Regions from separate parts of the Flexivirga alba genome, predicted to be linked through region 2. Evidence: riboswitches for the same ligand, from Rfam matches in the RefSeq annotation. Region 2 holds a riboswitch; each other region holds the start of a gene.

Evidence for each region. Region 2 has a riboswitch for S-adenosylmethionine ahead of metX (homoserine O-acetyltransferase MetX). Riboswitches for the same ligand answer to the same signal wherever they lie in the genome.
Region 1: it holds a riboswitch for S-adenosylmethionine, as region 2 does, so the genes downstream of both, ACFQDH_RS12410 (aminotransferase class V-fold PLP-dependent enzyme) here and metX (homoserine O-acetyltransferase MetX) in region 2, are expected to answer to the same signal.
Region 3: it holds a riboswitch for S-adenosylmethionine, as region 2 does, so the genes downstream of both, ACFQDH_RS08370 (MetQ/NlpA family ABC transporter substrate-binding protein) here and metX (homoserine O-acetyltransferase MetX) in region 2, are expected to answer to the same signal.

Annotation. Positions count from the first base shown of each region.
Region 1 is NZ_JBHSWH010000001.1:2,508,572-2,511,893, reverse strand. Features, by position in the region: partial or broken gene ACFQDH_RS12415 (FtsK/SpoIIIE family DNA translocase) at 1-847, opposite strand, end outside; SAM riboswitch class IV at 1,196-1,308, shown strand; gene ACFQDH_RS12410 (aminotransferase class V-fold PLP-dependent enzyme) at 1,357-2,745, shown strand; gene ACFQDH_RS12405 (endonuclease/exonuclease/phosphatase family protein) at 2,723-3,322, opposite strand, start outside.
Region 2 is NZ_JBHSWH010000001.1:2,618,800-2,622,121, reverse strand. Features, by position in the region: partial or broken gene ACFQDH_RS23905 (universal stress protein) at 1-275, opposite strand, end outside; gene metX (homoserine O-acetyltransferase MetX) at 364-1,530, opposite strand; SAM riboswitch class IV at 1,566-1,725, opposite strand; gene ACFQDH_RS12885 (DUF4192 domain-containing protein) at 1,809-2,855, opposite strand; gene ACFQDH_RS12880 (YkvA family protein) at 2,945-3,313, opposite strand; gene ACFQDH_RS12875 (EcsC family protein) at 3,316-3,322, opposite strand, start outside.
Region 3 is NZ_JBHSWH010000001.1:1,718,852-1,722,173, reverse strand. Features, by position in the region: gene ACFQDH_RS08380 (SGNH/GDSL hydrolase family protein) at 149-1,021, opposite strand; gene ACFQDH_RS08375 (NUDIX hydrolase) at 1,183-1,587, opposite strand; SAM riboswitch class IV at 1,747-1,875, shown strand; gene ACFQDH_RS08370 (MetQ/NlpA family ABC transporter substrate-binding protein) at 1,966-2,940, shown strand; gene ACFQDH_RS08365 (methionine ABC transporter ATP-binding protein) at 2,937-3,322, shown strand, end outside.

The sequences.
Region 1 (3,322 bases), 110 kb from region 2:
GCGCGGCCTTCTTCTCGTCCTTCGGCGCGTGCTCGGCGCCGTCGACGTTGTAGACCTCGCTCGTGCCCGGATCCTTCTCCCCCGGACGCAGGACACGTCCGCTCTTCGTCCGCCGCGGCACCACCGTGGCGGCCTGCTCGAACGGCTCGTCGCCATCGAGGCTCGGGTCGAGCTCGTCGTTCTTGGCCTTGCGACGACGCTTGCGCTTGCCGCCATCGATCTGGTCGCCGTGCAGATCCTGCGCCACCGCGTCGACTGCCTCATCGTCCTCGGCATACGGGCCGCCGTGCTCGAAGAGCCGGGCACGCAGCTGCGCGAGGCGCTCAGGGATCATCGTCACCGGCGTCGCGGTCATGACCAGCACGCTGAAGATGCCCAGGATGAGCAGCAACGCCATCGCACCGGCTGTGTGCACCGCTGCCACGAGCGGACTGCTGGCCAAGAATCCGATGATGCCGCCGGCGCCGCGCAACGCGTCGGTCTCGCTCGGCTGCGGGATGTCCTTGGCGATGCTCGTGACACCGCAGACCGCGATCGCGAACAGCGCAAGCCCGACCATCACCCGGTTGGTGGCTTGGTCCCCGCGCGGCGAGCGCATCAGGTGGACACCGATCAGGACGAGGACCAGGGGCAGCACGAGCGCGCCGAGACCGAAGGTCCCCGCGACGATGGCGTGTATGACGTCACCCGCCGCACCGGTCAGCCCCCACCATTCGCGGGCAGCGATGACGATGGCCGCGGCGATCAGCGCGAAGCCGAGGCCGTCACGCCGCAGCTCCGGCTCGAGATCGCGGGCCGAGTGACCGACTCGGCGCGCTGCACCGCCGGCGACGTGTGCGACACCCATCCAGGTGCCGCGGGCCGCGCGAAGCGGGAACGGCAGTCCACCACCGGCCGGCTTGCCGCCGGCCCGGGCCTTCGCGCCGGTCGCCTTCTTGGCGGGCGGGCGCGTCGAAGTGCGCCCCGACGCGGGTCGGGAGCGCGAACCGGCTCCGCTCGACCCGGATTTGCTTCGGGTCGCGCGCGCGGTCGTTGTCGACGAGGACGGACGGGTAGCCACGAAAACACCGTACGCGACAACCCCATCCGCCCCATGGGAAACACGCCGCAAGCGCCGACAGCAGCACGACACGCCTTCCCACTCCGCGGGACAGGTTTGACGACGTCGCGGGGGCTGCGGCTACATTTGTTCCCAGGTCATGAGTCTCAGCGTCAAGCCCCGGCTAGCTGAGCGGCAACCCTCCACCGCGGTGGGGTGCTCCGGGTGACGACCGGGCGGACGTGACAACACGTCGGCAAGCGCGGATCGGCCCTGCACGTGCCCTCGTCGATCCCTGATCGGCCAAGGAGCAGCCGTTGAGCATCATCAGCATCGACCCTGAGCAGGACGCCACAGAACAGCACGAGACCGCCCGGCAACTGGGCGTGCCCGCCGCCGGGACCCACCGCAAGCGGAAGGCCGCCGACGGCCTGCCGAGGACGGTGTCCGCCGATCTCGGCGTGCCGACCGTGCACCACACCGTCACCGACTACGCCAACTTCGATCACGGCGCCACCACGCCGGCGCTGGTCGCTGTCGCAGAGGCCGCGGAGCAGGTGCAACGCCGCTACGGGTCCGTGCACCGCGGCGCCGGCTACGCCAGCCAGGTCACCACCGGCTGGTTCGAGGCCGCTCGTGCGCAGGTCGCGGACTTCGTGGGAGCCCGCAGCGGCGACGAGGTCGTCTTCACCCGCAACACCACCGACGCGCTGCGACTGCTCGCCCACTGCCTGCCGCGGGACACCCAGGTCTTCGCCTGGGAGTCGGCGCATCACGCAGCGCTCCTGCCGTGGGCGCAGGACCGCACCACCCGACTGCCTGTGCCGACGAGCGAGCAGCACGCCATACAGCTGCTGCGCGAAGCGCTCGAGAGATCGCCCGAAGGCGAGCGCCTCGTCGTGATCACCGGCGCCTGCAACGTCACCGGCGAGATCTGGCCAGTGACCGAACTCGTAGCTGTTGCAAGGGAGTTCGGGGCAAGAACTGTCCTGGACGCCGCGCAGTACGCACCGCATGTCGAGATCGACCTCGACGTGCTCGGCGTCGACTGGGTCGCCTTCTCCGGCCACAAGCTCTATGCCCCGTATGGCGCGGGCGTGCTCGCCGGACGCAGCGACTGGCTGGACGCCGCGGAGCCCTACCTGCCGGCCGGTGGCGCCACGTCCCGGGTGCACCACGACCACACGCAGTGGCAGTTGGGCCCGGCCCGCCACGAGGGCGGCACCCCGAACGCCGTTGGTGCCATTACGATCGCGGCGGCCTGCGCGACCTTGCAGACGCACCGCGCGACCATCGGGGCGCACGAGGCGCAGCTGCACGGCCGACTCCGTGCCGGACTGGCCGCCATCGATCGGGTCAGCATCGTCGAGGTGCTCGGCGACCGGCCCAACGTCGGCGTCGTCACCTTCACGGTCGAGGGTTATGACCCGTCGCTGGTCTCGCAGGTGCTGGCCGACGAGGACGCCATCGCGGTTCGTGACGGCAGGTTCTGCGCGCATCTGTTGTGCGACGCCGTCGTCGGCGACGGGGCGTGCGCCATACGCGCGAGCCTCGGTCTGGCCACCAACGGTGAGCACGTCGACCGGCTGGTGGCGGCGGTCCGGCGACTGGTCGAGCACGGCCCGGCGTTGTCCTACGTGCACACCGACGAGGGCTGGTCGGCTCCGGCCGACCCACGCGACCTCAGCGAGCCGCTGCCCTGGTGACCGGCTCGAAGCGCAACCTGGCCCAGTAGCCGCGGTGGTCGGTGCCGCTCACGTCGATGGTGCCGTCGGCCACGACACCGAAGCCGCGGGTCAGCACGTGATCCAGCTGGATGAACGGCGGAAGCCACGCGCCGCGGGGCCAGGTCCGCGTCCAGCCCGAGCCGGTCGCGCGACTGCTGTCGGTCAGCCCGTCGGCGAGTTCGCGGAAACCCGGCATCGCCGAGGACGCGTTGAAATCGCCGGCCATCACCAGCGGTTGCTTCGCGGGCAGCTCCGCACGCCATCGGGTGAGTGACCGCAGCGCGGACCGCCAGTCCGGCACGATGTCCGGCAGCGGTGCCGGCGTGTGCACCGCCCGCAACCGGTAGGCGCCTTGCGGCGTCTGCACCAGCACGTCAGGAATGCTGGGGAAACGGCCCGCCGGGTGCGCTGCGATGAGTGTCACCGGATGGTTGCTGCGCACCACGGTGCCCCTGATCCCGGGCTCGGCGCTGCCGGCCTGGTGCGGCAGCACGCCGTCCAGTCCGTGCCGACGCAGCGCAGTCAACTCCTCGGGCGTGCACTCCTCGAGCACGAG
Region 2 (3,322 bases):
CCCGATCACCAACAGGTCCGCCGACTCCTCGTCGGCGATGCGCAGCAGCTCGTCGGTGGCGTCCTCGGTCGGCCTCAGAGTGCGTACTTCGTAGCTGACGTCCTGGTCGGCCAACTCTTCCAGCTGGGCGCGAGCATCGGGGTCTGGTCCTGCCCGTCGCTGTGCGCGGAGTCCAGCACGATCAGCGGAGTCTGCCGGACGGCGGCTTCGGCGGCTGCCCGACGCAACGCGGCAGCGCCTTCCTTGGTCGGCACGTATCCCACCACGACAGCCACTGCGCGCTCACCTCTTCCATCGGATGTACCGCCGACGCTACCGGACCACGGCCGTGGGCGGGTCGTCGGCGACGTGACCCGAGTCACCTCAACCCGCGACCGGCACCGCCAGGCGGTGCCGACGCGCGTCGGCAACCGTCTCGGACACGATGGCGGCGATCTGATCAGTCTCGATGAGGAAACCGTCGTGGCCGTGCCGCGAGCGCATCAACCGCAGCCGGCCGTGGCCGTGCGCCGCGACGATCTGCTCGGACAGCGCCACCGGGAAGAGCCGATCGGAGTCGACCGCGGCCACCCGCAACAGGCCCGGGTAGCTACCGAGCACCTCGGTCAGGCTGCCTCGCCCACGTGTCACGTCGTGGCTGGCCATCGCAGCGGTGAGGTGGACGTACGACCCGGCGTCGAACCGCGCGACGAGCTTGCCTGCCTGATGATCCAGGTAGCTCTCGACCGCGAATCGGCCGTCACCGAGCGGGTTCTCGTCGGTTTGCGGACGGATGCCGAACCGGGTGTTGAACTCGTCGGCGCTGCGGTAGGTCGCGTGAGCGATGCGTCGGGCGATGCCCAGCCCGTCACTGGGTATGACGCCCGTACCGTAGTAATCGCCCCCGGCATACCCGGGGTCGGAGGTGATGGCGAGGGTCTGCGCCTGGCCCCAGGCGATCTGGTCGCCCGTAGCCTGCGCGGCGCTGGCGATGACCAATGCGGCGTGGGTGCGCTCCGGGAAACCGGTGACCCACTCGATGGCCCGCATGCCGCCCATCGATCCACCGAGCACCAGGAACCACGCGTCGATGCCGAGTGCGTCGGCGACCGCCGCCTCGACGGCGACCTGGTCACGGATGGTCGTGCGCGGGAAGCGGGAGCCCCACGGCGAGCCGTCCGGGGCGAGCGAGCCGGGTCCGGTCGTGCCGCGGCAGCCGCCCAGCACGTTGATCGCGACGACATACAGGTCGTCGGTGTCCAGCGGGCAGCCCGGGCCGATCAGATCGGGCCACCAGCCGGCGGTGGGCTGACCCGGACCCGGCTCTCCGTCGACGTGTGAGTCGCCGGTGAGGGCATGCTCGACGAGGACGGCATTGTCGGCGTTCGGCGACAGCCGGCCCCAGGTCTGGAAGGTGACGACGACCTCCGGCAGGTGTTCGCCGTTCTCGAGTCGCACGTCGGTCAGCCGGATGGCGCGCGCGTCCGGGTTGCTGTCCTGCGGCGGCGCGCACCACTGCGTCGCAGGTGTCACAGTGCGTATGGCGGTCATCCGGCCCACTCCTTGGGTGCCCCTGGGGCTCGCCGGCCCCGCGCTTGCCGACCGGCGTGCGCGGTCGACCTTGTCCTCACCCGGGGCACCCCACCGCGGTGGAGGGTTGCCGCCCAGCCAGCCGGGGCTGTGTTCGCCTAAGGAGTTGGCCACCCGTCGGGCGGTCACTTCCAGCGAACGCTGGGACTCATGACAGGTATGACGGTAGCAAAAATCGGGCGTCGGCAAAAAGTCGTTGTCCACTCTGCGGAGCAGCGATCAGGGCCGTCCTGCTCCGCTCAGGCGGAACGCTGCTCGCCGCTGTGCGGACGCAAACCACCTCGCAGCGCGGCTGCGAACAGCTGCGCCAGCCGACAGTCCGGGTCGACGGCGAGCGCACGCTCGACCGCGAGCATGGCCAGCACACCACTGCCGGTCGTCCATTGAACGCCCGCGATCAGCATCAGCACCGGCACACTGTGCTCACGCGGGATGCAGGCGACCCACTCCCCGAGGCGTCCGGCCACGTCCGAGACCGGATCGTCGAAGGTGGCTTCGTCGCGGGCATGCAGCGGCGCCGGACCCAAGTCGTAGTGCTCGTCGAGCTCGTCGGGCAGGACCTGCTCCGGCGACAGGAAATCGGGCATCAGCCAGGCCAGCACGTAGTCGCGCACCGTGATTCGCGCGACGGCCGCGGTCGCGGCGGCCAGCACCTCGACGGGCAGGCAGTGCACGTCCTTCTCCGCCCTGCACAAGATGCGTTGCAGCGCATCGGCCCCCTCAGTGTCGGGCTCGTCGGCGGCCGCGCAGCGCTGGCTCCGGCCGGACAGAGCTCTCCCCACCGCTTGAGCCACCAGCGGATGTCGTATGTCGAACCGACGGCCAAGCTCGTCACGACTGGACGCCGGCACCACGCCGCGCAACACGTGCTCGGCGACCGGCGCCACACGGGCCGCCTCCGGGACCTCGACCAGCTCATGCGGGCAGCAACCACAGGCGCACTGCTCCGCCCGCCACTGCACGCCGTGAACGCTGGCGACGTGGGAGACATCGACACCGAGATCGTCCAGCTCCCAGCGCAGCACGTCGACGAAGTCGCGGTCCCCCTGCATGAATCCGCCGTAACACAGGACGATCAACTCGTCCGGGCGAGAGCGCGCGACGCCGGCCGCCATCTGGCGGGCCGCGTCGACCACGTCGAGCTGAGCCGGGCGGTTCAGCCGGGCGGTGATCGCCAGGCGTCCCTCATGGATGCCGACCAGCGCCAGCGAGTCGGCGGGCAGGAAGCCGAGCTCGTAGGGCAGGAGGGCGATGATCTCGCCGATGCCGCTCACAGTGGATGTCATGCACCGCAGCGTGCGGTGGGTGACCGGTGTCGGCATACCCCCTCAAGTGCCGGGTGTGGAGGACCGCCCACGGCAAGAAGGGATGTGGATCAGGACAGGCGCTCGCCCTTGATCGTGGCGCCGCGGCGCTTCTCCCACTCGAGGAACTGATCCGTGTCATGGGCCAGTGTCTTGGCCAACCAGGCCAGCACGACCGCGTCGTCGGCGAGCCCGATGACGCCGAGGAGAGCTTCCGGCAGCAGGTCGACCGGCGAGACGACATACGCAGCGGCTGCGGCGAGCAGGCCAAGATGTCCGGCGCTCACTCCGCCGTATTCGCCGCGGGCGACGGCCTTGGTCATCCGCGGCAGGCACGCGACGCGCACCGCGATGGCCGGGCCGCCGGGCTCGCTGACGTCCTGCAGCGCCTGCGAGACGCGGCGCATCGCCGACCAACGCACGTTGGGCAGGCGGGGCATGGTCAGCGT
Region 3 (3,322 bases), 900 kb from region 2:
CCCGGAATGGACGGTACGTCCGGTCTGCAGCGCCGTTTCGGGCATCCTGAGCGCGCCGAGAGGTCGATAGATGTCGTGAGAAAGCTCGCTCACAGCATCTATCGTCCTCTCGTGCTCAACTCCGTCTGTGCCGCCCGGCAGACTTCGGTCAGAGGCCGAGCCGGGCGACGTACTGGTCGGCGTATGCCTGCTCGCCCGCGGCGTTCGGGTGGACCGGCACGTAGTTCGTGCCCCAGAGCGCGGGTTCGACCCACCGAGTGCCGACCGGCTTGCACGCGTCGTGACCGACGGTCGGGGCGGACATGTCCACGTACGTGGCCCCCGTTGCGGCTGCGGCGCGCTGCACCGCACTGTTGAGCGTCGCCTCGATCGAGTTCACGTAGGCGACGTCACCGGATGCGATGGGCATCACGGCGAAGCAACTCGAGTTGTCCGCCGGCATCACGTGCGGGTAGCCGGCGATCGCGACCCGGGCATTCGGCGCCTTTGCCCGCACGGACTTCAGGGCGGAGACGAGGTTCGGGTAGGTGGAGTTGGTGATGCTGTTGGCGAAGCTGTCGCCATACAGCGTCTTGCAGGGGCTGCCGAACCCGAGCGTCGCCATACCCGCACTGCCACACGCAGCGATCATGTTGATGAACGTGTTGTTGTCGTTGCCGCCGATCGTCAGGGTGACCAGATCGGTGGAGGTGCTGAGCGCGTTGAGTTGCGGTGCCACGACGCCGAACTGCTTGCCCGCGAAGTCAGCAGTCGTCGCGCCACCGCACGACACATCAGTGAGCGCGAAACCCTTGGCCGCGGCGATGACGTGCGCGGAGTTCAGCGATGACTGGGTGCACAGGGGCGTGGCATCCGACAGCGGAAGGATGCCGGAGCCGGCGCTGTAGCTGTCGCCCATCGCGACGTAGTTGAGCGGAGCCGCTGAGGCGATGGCTGCCGGCGCGGCGAGTCCGGCGGATGCGACAACGGCTGCTGCGAGTGCGACAGCGGCCCGGCGACGTTGGTGTTTCAAGGGATTCACGGGTCATCCGATCGTTCGAGATCATGCAGGGGCAGGAACTGCAAGGGGACCGTGTCGTCCGGACGACACCCGCGGACGACGCCACAACGGTTGTGACGCACAGCACGCAGGGGCAACTGTGGAGCACAAGTTACCGGCCGGTCAAGACCCTCGGCGCCCGATCAGCGACCAGCACGCAAGGCTGGGAACACGCTGAGCGCGAGCAGCGGCGCGAGATCGGCCGGCGCCTCGGAAGACAAGTCTGGCCAGCGCAGTTCGGCGATTTCGGCGGCAGGCGCCGCCACCGGAACATAGGCGTGCTCGTACACCGTCGCGGTGACTGTGTGGCCGGGCTCGTTGGCGGCATCCGAGCTGAACGTGCCCACCATGCGCAGGTCGTCGGCCCGCACCTGTATGTCGAGCTCCTCACCGACTTCTCGAACGGCCGCGTCGACGGCGTGCTCGCCCGGCTCGAGCTTGCCGCCGGGGAACATGAACATCTCGGTGCCTGACTTTCGGACCGTCAGCACCCGGCCTTCGGGATCCCGGAACACGACAGCGCTGACGACGATCTCCGAACCGGGCACACGCCGAGGCTACCGAGGGTTTGGCGACGGGAAGGACTCGAGTTCCGTCGGCCCGATCAGTCACGGCGGCCCGCCTGCCACGTACGTGAGCCAGGTCACAACGTGGTAGCAACGCTACCGATTTTGACTTATCCGGTAACTACTCCTTATGTTTGAACCAGTCACGAGTCCCAGCGACAAGCCCTGGCTTGCTGGGCGGCAACCCTCACGCACGTGGCGGGGTGCCCCAGGTGAATGACTAGGCCGCAGTGCGCAATCCATCGATTTGCAGTGCGGCAAGCACGGCAGTTCCCCATTGCCCGTCCGCTCGCCGATCGCGTGCGGACGAGTTCGAGCACGGCCGGGCGCATTCGTCATACCAGCGACCCTGAGGACCTCATGCCTGACAAGAACATCCCCGATCCGTCCAACGTCCCGTCCCTGCCGGACCGACCGACTCTGCCGCCGCGTCGCACCCACACCCGACGCAGCTGGATCGGCGCGGCCGTCGTCGGCCTGGTGGTCGGCGGCGGGGGCGGATTCGCAGCCGGTCGCTCGTCGTCCGACAATTCAACCTCCGGCACGAAACTGACCACGGTGAAGATCGGCGTCACCGACGCGGATCAGGACTACTGGACGGTCTTCAAGAAGCTTGCCCGCGATCGCGGCATCAAGGTGCAAACCGTCAACTTCTCCGACTACACCCAGGCGAATCCCGCTTTGGCACAAGGACAACTGGACCTCAACCTCTTCCAGCACCTGGTCTTCCTCGCGACATACAACGACCAGTCCCACGAGACGCTGACCCCGGTCGGATCGACGTATGTCGTGCCACTCAGCCTCTACTCCCGCAAGCACAAGTCGGTGTCGTCGATCCCGGCCGGGGCGAAGATCGCCATCCCGAACGATGCGACCAACCAGGCCCGGGCGCTGCTGGTGCTGCAGAAGGCCGGGCTGCTGAAGCTCAAGGGCGGCGGAAATATCCTGTCGACACCGGCGGACGTCGACAAGGGCGCATCGAAGGTCCAGGTGACCCCGGTCGACGCGTCGCAGACTGTGACGTCACTGTCGTCCGTCGACGGCGCGGTGATCAACAACAACTTCGCGCTGGACGGGAAGCTCGACCCGACGTCGGCGCTCTACTCCGACGACCCGAAGTCGGCGACCGCGCAGCCCTACATCAACGTGATCGTCGCCCGGGAGCAGGACAAGGACAACCCGACGTATGCCGAGTTGGTCAAGCTCTACCAGGACCCGCGCGTCTCGAAGCTCGTCGTCGCCGAGTCCAAGAACACCAGTGTCCTGGTGCGCAAGCCGGCTGCTGCCCTGCGCAAGCTGCTGACCGGTCTGGAGAAGACGGTGGCCTCGAAATGACAGCGACACTGGGACAGACCGTTGAGCCTGAGTCGAACTCGGCGGATGCATTGGTCCGACTGGACGCCGTCAGCAAGGTCTTCGGTAAGGGCGACGACCAGCACCGAGCGCTGTCGGACGTCGACCTGGACATCCGCCGCGGCGAGATCTTCGCGGTGATCGGCTACTCCGGTGCGGGCAAGAGCACCCTCGTGCGGTTGATCAACGGACTGGAGAGAGTCAGCTCGGGCACGGTCACCGTGGACGGGGTCGACATCACCAGCCTGAGCGGAAAACCGTTGCGCGCCATACGACGTCGCATCGGGATGATCTTCCAGCAGTTCAACCTGATGCGATCCCGGACCGTCTTCGGGAACGTCGCCTACCCGCTGCAACTCGCGGG